DNA from 2 places in the Agromyces mangrovi (ex Wang et al. 2018) genome. Region 2 is predicted to be linked to the other one. Evidence: riboswitches for the same ligand, from Rfam matches in the RefSeq annotation. Region 2 holds a riboswitch; the other holds the start of a gene.

Region 1 (5,900 bases), 560 kb from region 2:
TGCGGCCGGACGCACCGGGGTACTGCACGAACGCGCCGAAGCACTCCCCCAGCTCGGACGGGTCGGTGTCGGCAAGCGGCAGCTCGGCGAGCTCGATGCCCACGGCCTCGGCGCGCGAGCGCAGCAGCGCGAGCGTCTGCGGCAGCGCGTCGGCGTCGACCACGAAGCGGCTCGTCTTCGCCTTCGATGCGCGGCGGGCCAGCAGCATCCCCTCGACCACCGCCGTGCCCTCGTCGAGCATCGACGCGTTGGCCGTGTCGAGCCCGGTGAGGTCGGCGACCATGGTCTGGAAGTTCAGCATCGCCTCGAGGCGGCCCTGCGAGATCTCCGGCTGGTACGGCGTGTACGCGGTGTACCAGGACGGGTTCTCGAGCACGTTGCGCTGGATCACGGCCGGGGTGATCGTGCCGAAGTAGCCGAGGCCGATCATCGACGTGCGCACGGTGTTCTCGTCGGCGAGCGCCCGCAGCTCGGCGAGCGCCCGCAGCTCGGTCGCCGCCTCGGGGATCGACGAGGAGATGACCTCGCGCATCTGGATCGCACTCGGAACGGCCGCGTCGACGAGCGCGTCGAGCGAGTCGTAGCCGAGGGTCGCCAGCATGAGGCGCTGGTCGTCGCGGGTGGTGCCGATGTGCCGGCGCCCGAAGGCGTCGAGGTCGTACGTGTCGCTCACTCGCCCGTGACCTCGCGGTACTGCTCGAGGCTCAGCAGGTCGCCGGGGATCTCCGCGACCGTGACCTTGATCAGCCATCCGTCGCCGAACGGGTCGCTGTTGAGCAGCTCGGGCTCGGAGACCGCACGCTCGTTGACCTCGGTGACCGTGCCGTCGACCGGCGAGATCAGCTCGCCCACCGACTTGGTCGACTCGATCTCGCCCACGACCTCGCCCGCGGCGACGGCCGTGCCGACCTCGGGCAGCTCGAGGAAGACCACGTCGCCGAGCTTGTCGGCCGCGTAGGCGGTGATGCCCACCACCACACCGCCGGCGTCGACGCCCTCGGCGGGGTCCTCGTCGATCAGCACCCACTCGTGGTCGCTGGTGTACTTCAGGTCGTTCAGGTCGGTCATGGGGTTCCCCTCGGGTGATGGTTCGCGGTGCTCGTGCGGTGCGGTGCGGTGCGGTTCGTGGTGGCTGGCGATGGCGGATGCCGGTGGGCGACGCCTTACTTCTCGCGGCGGTAGAACGGCAGGTCGACGACGGATGCGGCGATGCGCGTGCCGCGCACGTCGACGTACAGGGTGGTGCCCGTCGCCGCGTGGCGCGGGGCCACGTAGGCCATGGCGATCGGGTGGCCGAGCGTGGGCGACAGCGCGCCGCTCGTGATCACGCCGACCTCGGAGGCATCCGCCCCATCGCCGTCGAAGAGCGCGTACCCCGCGCGGCCCGCGCGGCGGCCCTCGCTCGCGAGTCCGACCAGCACCGGGGCATCCGCCGCCGGCCCCTCCTCGCTCGCGGCGCGGCCGACGAAGTCGACCTCCTTGCCGAGCGCGACGACGCGGCCGAGCCCCGCCTGGGCCGGGAAGGTGTCGCGCGTGAGCTCGTGGCCGTACAGCGGCATGCCCGCCTCGAGGCGCAGCGTGTCGCGGCTCGCGAGGCCCGCGGGCACGAGGCCGTGCGGTTCGCCCGTCTCTGCGAGCGCCTCCCAGAGGGCGGGCGCCTGGTCGGGCGAGACGTAGAGCTCGAAGCCGTCCTCGCCCGTGTAGCCGGTGCGGGCGACGAGCACGGGCTGCTCGGCGTACTCGGCCGCGACCGCGCGGTAGTACTTCATGCCCGTGACGGCATGCACGAAGTCGTCGTGGTCGTTGCCGTCGCCCTGGATGCCGAAGCCGGGCGTGTTCGTGAGGATCTCGAGGGCCTTCGGCCCCTGCACGGCGATGAGCGCCATGTCGTCGGACTCGTCGAACACCTCGCAGTCGAACGGCGCGGTGCGGGCGCGCAGTTCGTCGGCGACGTGCTCGGCGTTGGCCGCATTGGCGACGACGAGGTAGCGGTCGGCACCCGTGCGGTAGACGACGAGGTCGTCGATCACGCCGCCGTGGCGGGCGAGCAGCAGGGTGTACTTCGCCTGGCCCTCGACGCTGGCCGAGAGCTTCCCGGCGAGCGCGTAGTCGAGCGCGCGGTCGGCCTCGGGGCCGACGACCACGATCTCGCCCATATGCGAGAGGTCGAACAGGCCGGCTGCGGTGCGCACCGCCCTGTGCTCGGCGAGGTCCGACGAGTAGCGCACGGGCATCTGCCAGCCCGCGAAGTCGGTGAAGGTCGCGCCGGCGGCGCGGTGGATCGCATCGAGGGGGCTCAGGCGTTCGGTCATGGAGTTCTCCTGTCGTCGCACGGCGCGCGCGGCATGCTGCCGCGGTCGAGAACTCCCCTCTGTCATGTGCCTGAGAGTTTCACGGCCCCGTGGGGTCGCTTTCACCGTGGGCGGGATGCTCATGGCATCCGCTTTTCAGAGCGGCCTGCTCGCTGCGGTCTGTGACCTGAGAGATTGGCGGGGAGGCTTGCTCCTTCGGTGCCGGCCCAGCCGGCTCTCCCGCAACGCGTCGATGGCCCGATATGCGATTGTGCGCACAGCCTACCAACCGAACCCGCGAATCCCCCGCACGCATCTCGCGTGGTCGCGGGCGCGGGCGGTTTGGTGTTCGGGTCAGGGTGACACTAAGATGGCTGGAGCTTCGAGTCAGAGTGACACTTAGGGGTGGGGCGGATGCCGCTGGAGCCTGCGCGCACGCACGACGCACGCCTCGCCGTGTCGACGGTGATCTTCGCGCTGCGCCGCGACGAGGCATCCGGCCTGCCCTCGCTCTGGATCCCCCTCGTGCGCCGCACGCGCGATCCGTACCTCGACGACTGGGCACTGCCCGGCGGCTGGCTGCCCGACGACGAGGAGCTGTCGGATGCCGCGGCCAGGACGCTCGGCGAGACCACCGGCCTCTCCCCCAAGTACCTCGAACAGCTCTACACGTTCGGCGCGCTCGGGCGCTCGCCCGGCGGCCGTGTCGTGTCGGTCGTGTACTGGGCGCTCGTGCAGTCGGACGAGGCCGAGCGCGCCACGACCGACGAGAACGTGCGCTGGTGCGCCGCCGACTCGCTCGGTCGCCTCGCCTTCGACCACAACCGCATCGTCGAGTACGCGCTCTGGCGCCTCCGCACGAAGATGGAGTACGCGCGCATCGCGCACGCGTTCCTCGGCGACACCTTCACCCTCGCGCAGCTGCGCGAGGTGCACGAGGCCGTGCTGCAGCGTCGGCTCGACCCCGCCAACTTCCGTCGCACGATGGAAGCGTCCGGCACGCTCGTCGACACCGGCGAGCGCCTGTCGGGCACCCCGCACCGGCCGCCGAAGCTCTACCGCTACGACGCCTCGATCGACCTGGCCGACGCCGGGCCGCTCGCCAGAACCCGCGCGCTCGGCAACGGCGCGCACCCCGATCGGGACGCAACCGACCCGATCCTGCCCCACCCGAGGATGAGAGCATGACCATCGCAACGCCCCCCGCCCGCGACGAGGCACAGGTCCGTCGCGCGGCATCCGTCGACCGCAGCATCCGGCTCATCCAGACCGGCGCGACGACCGGCGAGACCTGCACGCCCGAGCTCGCGAAGGGCCCCTGGGAGTTCGACCGCGGGCCGATCGGCTACGGCCCCGGGTCCTCGATGGGCGACGTGATCCCGACCGGCTCGCCCCGCCAGGGCGACCTGCCGGAGTCGTACCGCACCGCGTCGCAGGACGAGCTGCACGAGCGCATCGAAGCCGCGAAGGCCACGCTCGGCGACCGCGTCGTCGTGCTCGGCCACTTCTACCAGCGCGACGAGGTCGTGCGGCACGCCGACTTCGTGGGCGACTCGTTCCAGCTCGCGAACGCCGCCAAGGCGAAGCCCGAGGCCGAGGCGATCGTGTTCTGCGGCGTGCACTTCATGGCCGAGACCGCCGACATGCTCTCGGGCGCCCACCAGGACGTCATTCTGCCGAACCTCGCCGCCGGCTGCTCGATGGCCGACATGGCCGACCTCGACTCCGTCATGGAGTGCTGGGAGGAGCTCGAAGAGGTCTACGGCACCGAGCCCGACGCCGACGGCCGCGTGCCGGTCATCCCGGTCACGTACATGAACTCGTCGGCGGCGCTCAAGGGCTTCTGCGGCGAGCGCGGCGGCATCGTCTGCACCTCGTCGAACGCCGAGACGGTGCTCGAGTGGGCGTTCGAGCGCGGGCAGCGCGTGCTGTTCTTCCCCGACCAGCACCTCGGCCGCAACACGGCGAAGGCGATGGGCGTGCCGCTCGAGCAGATGCCGATGTGGAACCCGCGCAAGCCGCTCGGCGGCTCGACCGAGGACGAGCTGCAGGATGCCCGGGTCATCCTCTGGCACGGCTTCTGCTCGGTGCACAAGCGCTTCACCGTCGACCAGATCGAGACCGCGCGCGCGGAGCACCCGGGCGTGCAGGTGATCGTGCACCCCGAGTGCCCGATGCCGGTCGTCGACTCGGCCGACGGCTACGGCTCGACCGACTTCATCGTGAAGGCGATCCAGGCGGCGCCGGCCGGCTCGAGCTTCGCCATCGGCACCGAGATCAACCTCGTGCAGCGCCTCGCCGCCGAGCACCCCGAGCACGAGATCTTCTGCCTCGACCCCGTGGTGTGCCCGTGCTCGACGATGTACCGCATCCACCCGGGCTACCTGGCGTGGGTGCTCGAGGAGCTCGTCGAGGGGCGCACGGTGAACCCCATCACGGTGCCCGACGAGGTGGCGGGCCACGCGCGGGTGGCACTCGAGCGGATGCTGGCGGCCAAGCCGCCCGCCGGCGCCGTCGCGAAGGCGGGCACGCGCGTCTCCGACGCCATCGCGGCGCCCACCCCCGGCGCACGGGGCTGACATGGCCGCCGTCGTGGTCGTCGGCAGCGGGCTCGCGGGCCTGCTCGCGGCCGTGCGCGCCGCCGACGCGGGGCACCGCGTGACCGTGGTCACCAAGGGCCCGCTCGACGAGGGCAGCACGCGCTACGCGCAGGGCGGCATCGCCGCCGCGCTGTTCGCCGACGACTCGGTCGACGCGCACGTGCTCGACACGCTGCGCGCGGGCGCCGGGCACTGCGACCCCGCCGCCGTGCGCGTGCTGTGCGAGGAGGGGCCGGCGCGCGTGCGCGACCTGATCCGGTTCGGCGCCCGGTTCGACCGCGACGAGTCCGGGCTGGCACGCGGGCTCGAGGCGGCGCACTCGCGTGCGCGCGTGGTGCACGCGGGCGGCGACGCGACCGGCGCGGAGCTCATGCGGGCGCTCGTGGCGACCGTGCGATCGCGCGCCGTCGAGCTGGTCGAGCACGCGATGCTCGCCGACGTGCTCACCTGCCGGGGCCGCGCCTGCGGCGTACGCCTCCTGATCGACGGCCAGCTCGTCGACCGCCCGGCCGACGCCGTGGTGCTCGCCACGGGCGGCACCGGGCAGCTCTTCGGCCGCACCACGAACCCCGCGGTCGCGACCGGCGACGGCGTGGCCGCGGCGTGGCGGGCGGGCGCCCGGGTCGCCGACCTCGAGTTCACGCAGTTCCATCCGACCGCGCTCGCGACCCCTGGCGCCCCGCTGATCTCCGAGGCCGTGCGCGGCGAGGGGGCGGTGCTGCGGGATGCCTCCGGCGAGCGCTTCATGCCGTCGCGGCATCCGCTCGCCGAGCTCGCGCCGCGCGACGTCGTGGCCCGCGAGGTCGCCGCGGCCATGCGACGCCATGACGCCGCACCCGCGTACCTGGACGCGACCGCGCTCGGCGGCGCGTTCCTCGCCCGGCGCTTCCCCGGCATCTATGCGGCAACGCGCGCAGCCGGGTTCGACTGGTCGCGCGAGCCCGTGCCGGTCACGCCCGCCGCGCACTACGCGATGGGCGGCATCGCGACCGACCTCTGGGGGCGCACG
Region 2 (5,900 bases):
TGCTGCTCGTGCTGGGGTTCGTGATGTGGACACAGACCGTCTTCCAGGGCGAGCGCGAGGCTGCGCTCGAGGCGTGGCGCGACCCCGCGATCGAGATCACCTCGACGCCCGACTCGGTCGTCATGCAGCCGGTCGACGGCGGATCGGGCACCGGGCTGGTGTTCATCCCCGGCGCGAAGGTCGACCCGTACGCCTACCTGCGCGTGCTCTCCGGCGTCGTGGACGCCGGCGCCACGGTCGTCATCACGAAGCCGACCCTGAACCTCGCCTTCTTCGACTTCCGCAGCCTCGACGCGTTCACGGCGGCGGCGCCGGACGTCGACGAGTGGTGGGTCGGCGGGCACTCGCTCGGCGGCGTGCGCGCCTGCATGCTCGCAGGCGACCCCGAATCGGATGCCTCGGGGCTCGTGCTCTTCGGCAGCTACTGCGCGAACGACCTGGCCGACTCGGGCCTCGAGGTGCTCAGCATCAGTGGCTCGAACGACGGGCTGACCACGCCCGACGACGTCACCGGCAATGCCCACCTCCTGCCCGACGACGCGGTGTTCGTCGAGCTCGAGGGCGCCAACCACGCCGACTTCGGCGACTACGGTGTGCAGCCGGGCGACGGCGAGTCGACGATGCCGCGCGACGAGTCGCTCGAAGCGATCACCGCGGCGCTGGAGGCCGCACTGCTCGGCGCCTGACCGGCAGCGCCAGGATCGTGAGCCCCGCGGCGAGCACCGCGAGCCCGATCGCGGCGCCCACGGGCAGTCGCTCGCCGAGCACGAACAACCCGAGCAGGGTCGCCGTCAGCGGCTCGGCGAGCGTGAGCGTCGAGACGGTCGCGGCGGTGAGGTGCCGGAGGCCGGCCGCGAAGAGCAGGTACGCGAGGGTCGTGGTGACGAGGCCCAGCCAGAGGCCCATCACGAGCCCGTCGGGAGTGGCGAGCCACGAGGCATCCGTCGCGAGCAGCAGCGGCAGGCTCACCACCGCGGCCGACCCGAAGATCGCGCCCATCGCTCCCGACCCCGACCAGTTCCGCTCGAGCAGGCCCTTGCTCGCGAGCGCGTAGACCGCATACGACAGCCCCGCGCCGAGCGAGGCGGCGAGGCCGAGCGGGTCGATCGCGTGCTCGGCGTCGCCGCTCGCGAGTCCGAGGGTCGCGATGCCCGCGGTCGCCACGACGGTCGAGAGCGCCCAGTGGCCCGACGGCCGGTGTCCGCGGAACGCCCACTCGAGCAGCCCCGTGAGCACGGGGGCCGAGCCGAGGGCCACGACCGTGCCGACCGCGACGCCGTTGCGCTCGGTGCCCGCGAAGAACGCGGGCTGGTAGGCGAGCACGCCGATGGCGCCGGCGACGACGATGGCCGCCGAGACGAGGCGCGCGCGGCGCGCGTCGGTCGTCGGCGCGGAACCGGTGGGCGCGCCGTCGAGTACGGGCATCTCGGGCACGAGCGCGTCGTGGTCGCGCGGCCGGCGGCGGGCCAGCACGAGGGCGATCAGCGCGAGTGCGCCGCCGCCGATGAGGATGCGGGCCGCGCCCAGCGAGAGCGGATCGGCCTCCGGCCCGAGGGCCTGCGCCGTGCCGGTGGTGCCGAAGCACACGGCCGCCGCGAGCACGGCGAGGACTGCACGCATGGCGCTCAGTCTCGCACGCGCGGGGCGGGCGCCTGCGCGTGTGACGGGCTCGTGGTCGCGGGCCGGCCCAGGGGCATCCGTCGCCCTATCACGACGGTTCATCGCGTGTGCACAGCGGATCCAGAGACAGCCCCCGTAGGTTCGTCGCGTGACCCCAACGACCCCGGGACCCGACCTCGACAGTGCCGCAGCCGCGTTCGACGGCGTCGACGACCAGGGGCTCCAGGCCCTGCGCGCGCTGCAGGACGAGTTCGTGCGCTTCCTCCAGCGCTACAAGTTCGGCATCGACGAGATCGTCACGAAGCTGTCGATCCTGCGCGAGGACTTCGCCGCCTCCGACCGCGGCAACCCGATCGAGCACATCTCGAGCCGGCTGAAGTCGGCCGACTCGATCGTCGAGAAGATACAGCGCAAGGGCGTCGAGCCGAGCTTCGAGGCCATCCGCGAGCAGATCACCGACATCGCCGGCGTGCGCGTGACGTGCAGCTTCGTCTCCGACGTGTACCGCGTCTTCGACGTGCTGACCAGCCAGTCCGACGTGCGGGTCGTGCGCGTGAAGGACTACATCGCCGAGCCCAAGGACAACGGCTACCAGAGCCTGCACGCCATCATCGAGGTGCCCATCTTCCTCTCCGACGGCATCGTGCCGGTGCTGGTCGAGGTGCAGTTCCGCACCATCGCGATGGATTTCTGGGCCAGCCTCGAGCACAAGATCTACTACAAGTACGACGCGCAGGTGCCCGCCGAGCTGCTCGACGGGCTCAAGCAGGCCGCGGTGACGGCCGCGCAGCTCGACGCCGACATGGAGCGGCTGCACCACGAGGTGCACGGCTCGGGTGCGACGGGCGCGGTCGCCCAGGTCGTGCCCGAGGAGCCGGTGCCGGATGCCGCGGGCCAGGCGCTCGCCGACGTGCAGCCGGGCGACCACGCGGTGCGCGCGCTGCACGACTACCGGCTGCGCACCCGACGGGTCTGAGGCGGGCGCGGGCGATGGGGGAGATCGGCGCGGGCTACGACGAGGGCTTCCTCGGTACCGCCGTGCCGCTGCCGCACGTGACGGATGCCCCGCCGGGGCGGCACGTCGTGCTCGACTCGACGCACTTCAGCGTGCTGCTCGACACCGTGCGCCGGTTCGCCGCCGTGACGGGCGTGAACGTCGACGGCTCGTTGCTGCTGGACCTGCCCCGCGACGACGACTGGCGGCTCGACGACCGCGTGCCCGCGTCGGCGCAGGCCGGCCCCGAGGTGTACCTGCGCAACGACTTGGACCGTGGTCACCTCGTGCGCCGGCGCGACCCGGTCTGGGGCGCGCCCGAGGTCGCCGCGCAGGCGAACGCCGACACGTTCACCTACCCGAACGCGGCCCCGCAGGCGAGCGGCTTCAACCAGTCGCGCGAGCTCTGGCTCGGCCTCGAGGACCACGTGCTCGCCTTCGCCGAGGCGACGGATGCCCGCATCAGCGTGTTCACCGCGCCGGTGCTGCGCCGGACCGACCCGGAGTACCGGGGCATCCGCGTGCCGCTGTCGTTCTGGAAGGTCGTCGCCTGGGTCTCGGGCGAGGCGCTCGTCTCGGCGGCCTTCCTGCTCGACCAGACGCCGCAGCTGAACGCCGACGAGCTCGCGCGGCGGATGGGCCTCGTCGGCGACGTGGTGCCGCCGCTCGGCCCGTTCCGCACGTTCCAGGTGCCGGTCGCCGACGTGGCCGCGGTGGCGGGGGTCGACCTCGGCGACCTCGTGGCGGCCGACGTGCTCGGCGCGCAGGCACTCCGGCCCCGCCGCATCCGCCTCGAGTCGTTCGACGATGTCGTGCTCGCATGAGCAGCGGCCCGGGCACCGGCGGCACGCCGTGTTAGCGTGACGACCAGCAACTGAACACCCGCATCGTGGCGGGAGAGCTCGCCCGGGTCCGCCGGGCGGCGCCGTAGGAGCAAGTCCCTCCCCGGGAATCTCTCAGGCACCCGCACCGTCACGACAGGGAACTCTGGAAAGCAGCAGGCCGCGGCCGGCTCACCGACGGGGCAAGGCGGCGCGAGCCGCACGAATCTCTCAGGTCGTCGACAGAGCGGGGAGGAACCACCCGACGTCGGCACGCGCCGACCACGACCTGGGAGTTCCGATGACCTGCACCACGTGCACAGCACCCGAGCGGATGCCACGGGCATCCGCACCCCTCATCGCCGGGTGCGCACCGTGCTGAGCGCCCTCGACATGTTCTCGATCGGCATCGGCCCGTCGTCGTCGCACACGGTCGGGCCCATGCGCGCAGCGCGCCGGTTCGTCGACGCGCTCGCTGCCGACGGGCGCCTCGGCGACGTGGGCCGGGTGCGGGTCGAGCTGTACGGGTCGCTCGGCGCGACGGGCAAGGGGCACGGGTCGGATGCCGCGGTCGTCCTTGGCCTGCTCGGCGAGCACCCGGAGACGGTCGACACCTCGGACGTCGGTGCACGCGTGGCCCGCGTCGCCGAGGAGGGCGCGCTCCGCCTCGGCGACATCCGCGAGATCCCGTTCCACCCGGCCGAGGACGTCGTGCTCCACCTGCGAAAGCGCCTGCCAGGCCACCCGAACGGCATGACGTTCGAGGCGTTCGACGCGCGCGGCGCGAGCGTGCGCACGGCGACGTACTACTCGGTCGGCGGCGGATTCGTGGCGGACGACCTGAACGGGCATCCGGCCGTCTTCGAGCAGGTCCCGGTCCTGCCCTTCCCGTTCGCGAGTGCGGCCGAGCTGCTCGACCACTGCCGCCGCGAACGGATCGACATCGCCGGCGTCATGCTCGCGAACGAGGCCGCGTGGCGGCCCGAGACGGAGACGCGCACCGAATTGCTGCGCATCTGGCGGGTCATGCGCGAGTGCGTCGAGAACGGCTGCACGAGCGACGACGAGCTGCTGCCGGGATCGCTGCGCGTGCGTCGCCGCGCCCCGGGCCTGTTCCGGAAGCTCGACGCCACGGCGGACGACGGCGACGCCATGCGCGCCATGGACTGGGTGAACCTCTACGCGCTCGCGGTGAACGAGGAGAACGCCGCCGGCGGCCGCGTCGTCACCGCCCCCACGAACGGCGCGGCGGGCATCGTGCCGGCCGTGCTGCACTACGCCGACCGGTTCGTGCGCGAGCTCGACGACGACGCGGTCGTGCGGTTCCTGCTGACCGCGGCGGCGATCGGCATCCTGTGCAAGCGCAACGCCTCCATCTCGGGCGCCGAGGTCGGCTGCCAGGGCGAGGTCGGCTCGGCGTGCTCGATGGCCGCGGCCGGCCTGTGCGCGCTCCTCGGCGGCACGCCCGAGCAGGTCGAGAACGCGGCCGAGATCGGCATCGAGCACCACCTGGGCCTCACCTGCGACCCGGTCGGCGGGCTCGTGCAGATCCCCTGCATCGAGCGCAACGCCATCGCGAGCAGCAAGGCCATCAACGCCGCCCGCATCGCGATGCACGGCGACGGCTCGCATCACGTCTCGCTCGACCAGGCGATCGCGACCATGCGCGAGACCGGTGCCGACATGAAGCGCAAGTACAAGGAGACCTCGCTCGGCGGCCTCGCCGTGAACGTCATCGAGTGCTGAGGGGCTCGCAGCGAGCGGATGCTCCGGGCACACGCAGCCGGAAACGCGAAGAAGCCCGGGCGAACCCGGGCTTCTCTTCGGTGGCTCCGACGGGCGTCGATCCCGTGACCTCACGATTTTCAGTCGTGCGCTCTACCAACTGAGCTACAGAGCCTGGTGCATCCGAGGATGCGGTCGGCCGGGGCATCCGAAGATGCTCCCGATACGGATATGGGCTCTCGAGGAGAGCCCATGACCGAAGCGACCCTGACGGGACTTGAACCCGCGACCTCCGCCGTGACAGGGCGGCACGCTAACCAACTGCGCCACAGGGCCTTGCGTATGAAATTGTATCCTTCGTTCAGCGTGACCCCAACGGGATTCGAACCCGTGCTGCCGCCGTGAAAGGGCGGTGTCCTAGGCCGCTAAACGATGGGGCCGGGTGTCGTGCTGGGCACGACCGCCGACAGCCAAGCATACGTGCAGTTCCGCCAGATTCCAAAACGAGGTCGGAACCGATCCCACGACGTGCCGAAGACGCTCCCGGCTGCCGGCGGGCGCGTCGGTAGCGTCACGCTCGACACGTCCCTCGTCCGGGGGCCGAGCATCAGGTCGGCCGTCAATACCGAGGATCGCACGGTCCGTTGTTACTGTGGCTGATGTTGCGTATGTGACAGATGTGACGAACGTGACCAACCGGCCAGACGGCGGGAGCGGGGAGCAATGCACCACACGGCGGG

Evidence for each region. A riboswitch is a leader RNA that binds a small molecule or an ion and turns the genes downstream of it on or off. The one in region 2 is predicted to bind glycine.
Region 1: linked by a shared signal. The riboswitch ahead of gcvT (glycine cleavage system aminomethyltransferase GcvT) and the one ahead of QUE38_RS04605 (L-serine ammonia-lyase) in region 2 are both predicted to bind glycine.

What each region holds. Positions count from the first base shown of each region.
Region 1 is NZ_AP027737.1:403,911-409,810, forward strand. It holds gene gcvP (aminomethyl-transferring glycine dehydrogenase) at 1-601, opposite strand, end outside; gene gcvH (glycine cleavage system protein GcvH) at 670-1,068, opposite strand; gene gcvT (glycine cleavage system aminomethyltransferase GcvT) at 1,164-2,312, opposite strand; glycine riboswitch at 2,365-2,456, opposite strand; glycine riboswitch at 2,458-2,544, opposite strand; gene QUE38_RS01890 (NUDIX hydrolase) at 2,706-3,479, shown strand; gene nadA (quinolinate synthase NadA) at 3,476-4,870, shown strand; gene nadB (L-aspartate oxidase) at 4,872-5,900, shown strand, end outside.
Region 2 is NZ_AP027737.1:962,653-968,552, reverse strand. It holds gene QUE38_RS04625 (alpha/beta hydrolase) at 1-686, shown strand, start outside; gene QUE38_RS04620 (DMT family transporter) at 649-1,620, opposite strand; gene QUE38_RS04615 (GTP pyrophosphokinase) at 1,769-2,596, shown strand; gene QUE38_RS04610 (DNA/RNA non-specific endonuclease) at 2,611-3,438, shown strand; glycine riboswitch at 3,498-3,596, shown strand; glycine riboswitch at 3,600-3,683, shown strand; gene QUE38_RS04605 (L-serine ammonia-lyase) at 3,829-5,181, shown strand; tRNA gene QUE38_RS04600 (tRNA-Phe) at 5,263-5,335, opposite strand; tRNA gene QUE38_RS04595 (tRNA-Asp) at 5,423-5,496, opposite strand; tRNA gene QUE38_RS04590 (tRNA-Glu) at 5,528-5,600, opposite strand.